DNA from 2 places in the Paenibacillus sp. GCM10012306 genome. Region 2 is predicted to be linked to the other one. Evidence: predicted binding sites of a transcription regulator. Region 2 holds the regulator's gene; the other holds the start of a gene.

Region 1 (4,360 bases), on a different contig from region 2:
ACAGGGACGAAGAGAGTCGTCCTTATGAATATGATGCAGGATATGTTGTGACCTACAATCAGAACGGCGTACTGAGCTTGCTGTTGAACCAGTACGGCTATACTGGAGGTGCGCATGGCATGTCTTATCGTCAGGCCTTTACCTTCTCCTTGAAGGATGGGAAACAGCTGCTCCTGCGTGATCTGTTCGGCGCTAATCCCAATTACAAGAAAGACCTGAATACCAAGCTGAGCCAGCGATTCAAAGCAGATGAAGGTTATTTTGGCGGGTTCACAGGCCTGAATACTGAGCAAAGTTACTATTTGAAAGACGGCAAGGTCGTTATCTTTTTCCAACTTTATGAATACACTCCATACGCTGCCGGATTCCCTGAATTCACCTTCACTTTTAAGGAATTGTTGCCAAATGGGAGTAGCCCGTTTTCCGCTTTAAAATAACCTCGGGACATCTTCCAGTTACCTAATCTATGTGAGACTCATATGCTGAATAGAGGTCTAGCACAGAGCGGGGAGGGAGAGTTATGGGTTTTCAGTATACGGCGATAGGCGATTCTCTGACGACGGGTTTTGGCGCGTTGCCGGGCAATGGATTCGTGCCAGTATACCGCAGAACGGCGGAATCCCGGCTAGGCGCCTTCGTGGCTTCGTCCAATCTGGGTGTCAATGGAATGACTACGGCCGACCTGGAGCAGCAGCTTCGCAGAAGCAACGGATTTCGTCAGTCGGTGCGGGAAGCGGACATTATTACAATGTCCATCGGCGGGAATGATTTGATCCATGCCGCGAAATCTGGAGGAGGTCCCTCGGGGATTTCACCCCGGGTTTTGCAAAAATCACTGCAGGAATGCCGGGAGAACTTTGCCGGAATTATGTCTTCGCTTAGACAATTGAAGGCGGGTACACGGGAGCCTTATATTATAAGAATAGTGGGATTGTATAATCCCTACCCTCAGATAGCGGAGGCGACAGCGTGGGTACGCCAGTTCAACCAGTATGCTTCTGGCTATAGCAGTCGGGTGGTTGGATTTGCTTCGATCTATGGTGATTTTGCTGGTAACGAGCGGAGCCTACTATCCATTGACCATCTCCATCCCAATGGACGGGGATACCGGGTGATTGCGAACAAGCTGGATGGGCTGCGGTACGGGATGCTGTACTGAGTAACTGGTGCAGGTGTTGTTAAAGGTTGTTTACTTAAAACGATGAGTTCCAAGCGTGTAAAGTTCGATACGTTAAAAAAAGCCCCTGAATCTGCATCGCGGATCCAGGGGCTTTTGCATGCTCGGAGAATTAAACTCCAGGTACCAGTGTCTTCTCAATCACCTTATCGACAATACCGTATTCGGCAGCATCAGCAGCGCTCATGAAGTAGTCACGATCTGTATCTTTCTCGATACGCTCCAGCGGCTGGCCAGTACGCTCAGACAGAATACGGTTCAGCTTGTCACGCAGCTTCAGGATGCGGCGGGCGCGGATTTCGATATCCGTTGCCTGTCCCTGAGCTCCGCCCAGCGGCTGGTGAATCATGATCTCGCTGTTCGGAAGCGCAAAACGCTTGCCCTTGGCGCCAGCGTTGAGCAGGAACGCTCCCATGGAAGCAGCCATGCCCACACAAATGGTGGAAACGTCAGGCTTAATGTATTGCATTGTATCAAATATAGCCATACCAGCAGTGATTGATCCGCCAGGACTGTTCACATAGAGGTGAATATCCTTCTCCGGGTCCTCAGCTGCTAGGAACAGCATTTGGGCGATGATGGAATTGGCCACCACGTCATTAACCTCCGTTCCGAGGAAAATGATGCGGTCCTTCAGCAAGCGGGAATAGATGTCATAAGCGCGTTCACCGCGGTTGCTCTGTTCTACTACCATTGGGATATAACTCACGTGGAAAACCTCCTTGGTATTGGCTCTTCGAATGTGTTCATTTGTTACTCTTACCGTAATAACCACATGATAAACAAATTCAAACAAAAAGTCAAAGAAAGTCAAACTTAGTTGCAAAAAAAAGAGCCACATCATGGCACTTTGGTTAAAAACAATATAGAACTCACAATTGAAGCTATTAAAAATAGTGGCGCGCCCGCCAAGAATCGAACTTGGATCTCAGGCTTCGGAGGCCTACGTCATATCCATTGGACCACGGGCGCAACAGAAATTATTATAATACAAGAAGATTACAATTGCAATGTATTAATATCAAAGCGTTGAAATCTTTCTTTTAGCGGGTCTTATGAAAATCGTACAAGCCCGTCCACCCTGCGGATTATCCAGCAAAAGAGGGGGGTAAAGCCCTTACATCCCGTGATATATGTATAAGATGAAAAGAGGTTGTGAATTCTACTCTCGGAAGACTTGCGCTTCGCTCGAAATTTGGTTAGAATATGGGTGGGACTTAAAAAGTTAACCCGGGACGTTTTAAGACCATGAACGAGGGAATAGAGAAAGACGAAGTTGCAGGAGTGAAAGCATGCGTAATTTATTGGAAATCCAAAAGCAGCTTCTGCCTGATCTCATGGAAACCCTTAAGAGACGGTACACGATTCTTCATCAGATCATGTTGTCCGATATTATCGGGCGCAGAACGCTGGCCGCTTCCCTGGATATGACGGAGCGGGTGCTGCGAGCCGAGACGGATCTTCTGAAATCGCAAGGGCTCATCGAGATCGAGAGCGTAGGCATGCGCATTAGCGATGCCGGTCGCAGACTGCTTGACCTGCTGGAGCCGATCGCCAAGAGCCTGTTTGGCCTAGATGATCTGGAAGAGAAAATCCGCACAACCTATGGTCTTAGTAAAGTTATTATAGTACCGGGTGACTGCGAATCGTCACCTTTCACCAAACGTGAGCTTGGACGCGCTGGCGCCAAGGCGCTACTCGGTGTATTGCGTTCAGACGATACTATTGCCGTCACAGGCGGCTCAACGCTAGCCGAGATGGCCGATCAGTTGTCCCCCCCGCTATCCCATTCCTATAAGGACGCCTGGTTTGTACCGGCGCGTGGAGGGCTGGGAGAGAGTATGGAGATTCAGGCTAACACGATCGCATCTACGATGGCCAAACGGGTAGGCGCGAATTACCGGCTGCTGCATGTACCGGACCTGCTCAGCGAGGATGCTTTTCAGTCCCTTGCGCTGGACTCCAATATTGGAGAGATCGTTGGCATCATCCGCCGCTCACGGATCATCGTGCACGGTATCGGTGACGCCCTGGAGATGACCCGCCGCCGTAATCTGGATGAAGCCACAGTGGCCGAAATTCAGGGAGAAGGAGCGGTAGCCGAGTCTTTCGGTTATTACTTCAATGAAGAGGGCAAGGTGGTTCACACCATGCTCACCATGGGACTGCGTCTGGAGGATATCATGCGGACGGAAGTCGTCGTCGGAATTGCCGGCGGCAAACGTAAGGCCAAAGCCATCCATGCGATGCTTCGTTTCGGGCAAGAGGATATTCTGATTACCGATGAGGCCGCTGCGGTGGAGATTGGTAGAGAAATCGACAGTGAAATACAGCTTCCTTTATAGTTTTACAGAAAATGGGGAGCAACGTTAATTATTTTGCATTATACTTAATATTGTTGTCTTGACAAGCTTTACGGCTTGTCTTGAATAAATAAAAAGAAATCTAGGAGGAACTATTCAATGAGTGTAAAAGTAGGTATTAACGGTTTTGGACGTATTGGCCGCCTTGCTTTCCGCCGTATTCAAAATGTAGAAGGTATCGAAGTGGTAGCAATCAATGACTTGACTGACGCTAAGATGCTTGCTCATTTGCTTAAATATGATACAACTCAAGGCACTTTCAAAGGCGATGTTGAAGTGCATGATGGATTCTTCAAAGTAAACGGTAAAGAAGTTAAGGTTCTTGCGAACCGCAACCCAGAAGAATTGCCTTGGGGCGACCTTGGCGTTGACATCGTACTGGAGTGCACAGGCTTCTTCACAACTAAAGAAGCAGCTGAGAAGCACCTTAAAGGCGGAGCTAAGAAAGTAGTTATCTCTGCTCCAGCTACTGGCGACATGAAAACTGTCGTTTACAACGTTAACCATGACATCCTTGATGGTACTGAAACTGTTATCTCCGGTGCTTCTTGCACAACGAACTGCCTAGCTCCAATGGCTAAAGTTCTGAACGACAAGTTCGGTATCGTTGAAGGTTTGATGACTACTATCCACGCTTACACTGGCGACCAAAACACTTTGGATGCTCCACACTCCAAAGGTGACTTCAGACGCGCTCGTGCAGCAGCTGAGAACATCATCCCTAACACTACCGGTGCTGCTAAAGCAATCGGTCTGGTTATTCCAGAACTGAAAGGCAAACTTGACGGTGCGGCTCAACGCGTTCCAGTAGCTACAGGTT
Region 2 (4,360 bases):
AGCTTCCTCTGGAGAAGGCTGATCCACCGTAATCGGCTGGAAGCGGCGCTCCAAGGCAGCATCTTTCTCAATATATTTGCGGTATTCGTCCAGCGTGGTTGCCCCGATGCACTGCAGCTCTCCACGGGCCAAGGCCGGTTTCAAGATGTTGGAGGCATCAATAGCACCTTCCGCCCCACCTGCACCAATCAGAGTGTGCAACTCGTCGATGAAGAGCACGATGTTACCTGCTTGACGAATCTCGTCCATAATTTTCTTCAGGCGGTCTTCGAACTCACCGCGGTATTTGGTACCGGCCACTACGGAACCCATATCCAGGGTCATGACACGTTTGTCACGTAGGGTCTCGGGAATCTCATTGTTGATGATTTTCTGAGCCAGGCCTTCAGCAATAGCTGTCTTACCTACCCCAGGCTCACCAATCAGCACCGGATTGTTCTTGGTACGACGGCTAAGCACCTGGATTACACGCTCAATCTCTTTGCTTCGGCCGATAACCGGGTCAAGGTTGCCATCCTTGGCATAGGCCGTCAAATCACGGGCCAGACCATCCAGCGTTGGTGTGCTAACATTAGCTGGAGTACCACTGTGGCTGGAAGCCGCCTCACTGCTGCCCAGAAGCTGCAGCACTTGCTGGCGGGCCTTGTTCAGGCTAATGCCCAGGTTGTTGAGTACGCGGGCTGCTACGCCCTCTCCTTCACGGATAAGTCCGAGCAGGATATGCTCCGTGCCGACATACGTGTGACCCAGCTTGCGGGCTTCGTCCATCGACAGCTCGATAACTTTTTTGGCGCGAGGAGTATAAGCAATGTTCGTAGGCTGTTCTTGGCCTCTGCCAATCAGTGTTTCCACTTCGTCTTGAATCTTCTCAAGACCCAGACCCAAACCGATTAATGCTTTTGCGGCAATTCCGTCTCCTTCGCGAATAAGCCCAAGCAAAATATGTTCTGTCCCAATATTGTTGTGTCCCAAACGAACGGCTTCTTCCTGCGCCAAAGCAAGCACTTTTTGTGCGCGTTCCGTAAATCTTCCAAACATCATATCTCCTGCACCTCCATGAATATTAAATATCTATGATTAATGTTGTGATCCCAATGTTTCGCGGAGCAGCTTCGCCCGATACATATCGCGCTCAGTAGATGTCATCTCGTCGCCAAACATTTTCTGCAAAAATCCAGGCTGTGTCTTGACATTCAGCTCGTTAAGCACGGAGAGCGATGGTCCTTCTAGGATACCCAGATCAACACCAAGCCGGACATCCGACAGACGTTGAGCAGATTCCTTGAGTTCCATCACTGCTGCATAGGACAAAATACCGTAAGAACGCATCACCCGGTCGGTAATCCGCAGCGCTGAATCGGCCAGCAGACGCTCACGGGCATTTCGTTCATGCTCGATAATCTGAGTTACTACGCTATGCAGGTTCTCAATGATCTCACTTTCAGTTTGTCCAAGGGTAATTTGATTGGAGATCTGAAAGATGTTCCCTACTGCTTCGCTGCCTTCACCATAAATTCCTCTTACGGTCAATCCCACCTGATTCACTGCCGAGAGAATGCGGTTAATCTGATGCGTCATGACGAGAGCTGGCAAGTGCAGCATCACGGAAGCCCTGAGACCTGTTCCAACATTCGTTGGACAGCTAGTGAGGTATCCTCTTTTATCATCAAAAGCGTAATTCACCGAAGCCTCGAAGATATCGTCAATGGCTGCGGCACGCTCCCATGCTTCCTTGACATGAAGTCCGGGGAAAAGACACTGAATCCGCAAATGATCCTCTTCATTGATCATAATGCTGACCGACTCGTCTTCGTTCAATATTACGGCTCCGCCGCGAGAATCATTGGCGAGATTGGGACTGATAAGATGCTTCTCCACCAGTACCTTCTTATCCAGCTCCTCCAGATCATCCAGCCTCAATAGCTGAAAGGTGCCAAAATCTGCTGCCGCCTCTCCCTGAAACACAGGACTAAGCTGTTCCAATACCTCTTCCGATTGCTCGGCAGATGCAAGTAGAGGGAAAGGGAGATGCTGCAAATTACGGGCGATTCGCATACGACTGCTGATGACAATCTCAGAATGGTCACCGTCGCTGCGCATCCAGTCACTAAGTGCTTTTTCGGTAAAACGGAGACTTGACATGTCATATCCCCCCTATATATCAAAGACTTTACTCTTGTGCGATTTCTTTTTCAAGCTCACGAATCTGATCCCGCAATTGAGCCGCGGTCTCGAACTCTTCCTGGGCGATACTCTGCTGCAACTGCAGCTTCAACTCGTCGATTTGACGTCTGAAGACGATCCGAGTTCCAGCGCGTTTCGGAATCTTGCCCACATGTGCTGTGCTACCATGCACACGCTTGAATAGCGGGTCCAAGGCATTGTTGAAATATTTGTAACAAGAACTGCAGCCGAAGCGGCCAAGTTTGCTGAACTGGGAGTAAGTCATTCCACAATTCTCGCATTGCAGACTTTGTGTGGTCTTCGCTGCCGCAGTCTTCTCCTTACCTGCCCCTTCGAGATCAAGCAGACCAGAGAGCAAACTGTGAATAGAGAAACCTCCGGCTGTTCCCGGAATCAGTTCTCCCTTTTCCCGCGCGCAGCTCTCACAAATATGAAATTCCGTCTTCTCTCCATTCACGATTTTGGTAAAATGGAGCGTTGCCGGCTTGGCGCCACATTCCTGGCATAACATGAGGTACAGTCCCTCCCTTGGGATTGACGTTTATTTGCCCAGTAAAGAGATTAGCATAGCCTTCATAAGCTTGGCACGAATCTCATCCCGGTACGGAAGCTTAACTGTCAGGCATTCCCGAGAAATGGCAGCACGCATAAGGCATGCTTCCCGCTGACTCAGAAAACGGGCTTCCTCCAGCTGATAAATTAGCCCTTCGGCAGTATTTTGGTCAATTCCGGCCCCAATTGTGTGATTCAGATGAGTATGCAAAGCCACATTCTGGGGTAGCTCAAAACGCTGAATCCGGATATAACCGCCGCCTCCGCGCTTGCTCTCCACGATATACCCTTTTTGCAGAGTAAAGCGTGTACTGATGACATAGTTGATCTGTGACGGCACGCATGAGAACTGGTCCGCCAGGTCATTTCGCTGGATTTCCACCGTACCTTCGGGACTTTCATGCAAAATATTCTTCAGATATTGTTCGATAATATCGGAGATATTACGCATCACTCATCCTCCAGTATTCCATTCTTGATGTTGCAATATTGCCATTGAAAGAGTGCCAACAGTCCAATCAAAGAATCCTGACCATCATAGCCACTTCATGATAAGGTACAAACACTATAGTGTGACCTTAGCGTTCGAAGTTACATACCTTGTAAGTCAGTGGGAAGTTCAAACACCTCTTATTTTGGTTTGCGTTGACTTTGACTTTCTTTGACTTTTTTAATATTATAACATATTTTTTTGCAATGCCAAGTGCCTACTCTTATTTTTTACAAAATGTGATCATTGTATTCGAAGCTTGAGCGTAAAATCGTTTCATTGTGGGATGTAAAAAGCTCTTCCACAGCGATTGCCATGAAAGAGCTTGAGTCTTTATATGAATGATTAGGATTAGAAAAAGTCAAACAAAGCGGTCTTCTGTACCGGGATAATATCCTCCAGCCATTGTACTCCTGTCTCACTACCGGTTATCCTGCCTACCTTAGCCATTTCTGCCGGACGCTTATAGCCGAGCAGCAGTACCGTTAATGTTCCAATATCGAGGACCACATCCCCTTGCGAGTGCTCGCCTTCAATCTTTTTCAAAGACGCCGCCCCTCGATCTGTAACCTGCCATTCCCAAAGTCCATGATTCCACGGTGCATGCTGGTCCTCGATGAATACCTTTGACTGACCAGAAAGAGCGAATTCATTAAATGAATACTCCTCTACAAAAGCCTTAGCATTCACAATGCGGCCCATAAAATAAGGATGGTTCTCCTGGGTAATTCGGGGATCCGGCAGCAGGAAAGGCAGAATATCATCACTTGGAACAAACTTTAGCGATGCCCCAGTCACCATAGAGTCATGATTAGCCAAGAAGGTCCATAGAGCTTGCCGCGAGGCTTCATTCAGATAAACAAACTCCCTGATAATCAACTCTCTATTCTCTACCCTATACAGGATATACCCTTCTGGATCACCTTCTGACGAATAAAAGACCGCATGATGTGTATTCTCATTTAGCACGGAATGTTCCCACCAGTCTTTGCTGCGAACCAGAGTTCCATTATATTGGGAGGCAAAACGCTCATATAATTGTTCAAGCTTCTCAAGGTCCTCGCGCACATCGCGGCGGACACTACCTTTAACGTCAATTTTTCGAGGGAACTGCGAGACAGGAATCGTATAATT

Evidence for each region. Region 2 encodes CtsR, which represses protease genes until heat stress. Its sites were predicted from a motif close to ATGGTCAATAAAGGTCAAACA; they were not measured.
Region 1: clpP (ATP-dependent Clp endopeptidase proteolytic subunit ClpP) is a predicted target of CtsR. The motif match lies at 1,974-1,994, and genes of this name have one in related genera.

What each region holds. Positions count from the first base shown of each region.
Region 1 is NZ_JBHRYW010000018.1:49,867-54,226, reverse strand. Features, by position in the region: gene ACFORK_RS26840 (PdaC/SigV domain-containing protein) at 1-437, shown strand, start outside; gene ACFORK_RS26835 (GDSL-type esterase/lipase family protein) at 521-1,159, shown strand; gene clpP (ATP-dependent Clp endopeptidase proteolytic subunit ClpP) at 1,290-1,886, opposite strand; tRNA gene ACFORK_RS26825 (tRNA-Arg) at 2,075-2,149, opposite strand; gene ACFORK_RS26820 (sugar-binding transcriptional regulator) at 2,470-3,522, shown strand; gene gap (type I glyceraldehyde-3-phosphate dehydrogenase) at 3,640-4,360, shown strand, end outside.
Region 2 is NZ_JBHRYW010000020.1:61,919-66,278, forward strand. Features, by position in the region: gene clpC (ATP-dependent protease ATP-binding subunit ClpC) at 1-1,041, opposite strand, end outside; gene mcsB (protein-arginine kinase McsB) at 1,078-2,142, opposite strand; gene mcsA (protein-arginine kinase activator protein McsA) at 2,171-2,695, opposite strand; gene ACFORK_RS27775 (CtsR family transcriptional regulator) at 2,726-3,187, opposite strand; gene ACFORK_RS27780 (GNAT family N-acetyltransferase) at 3,578-4,360, opposite strand, start outside.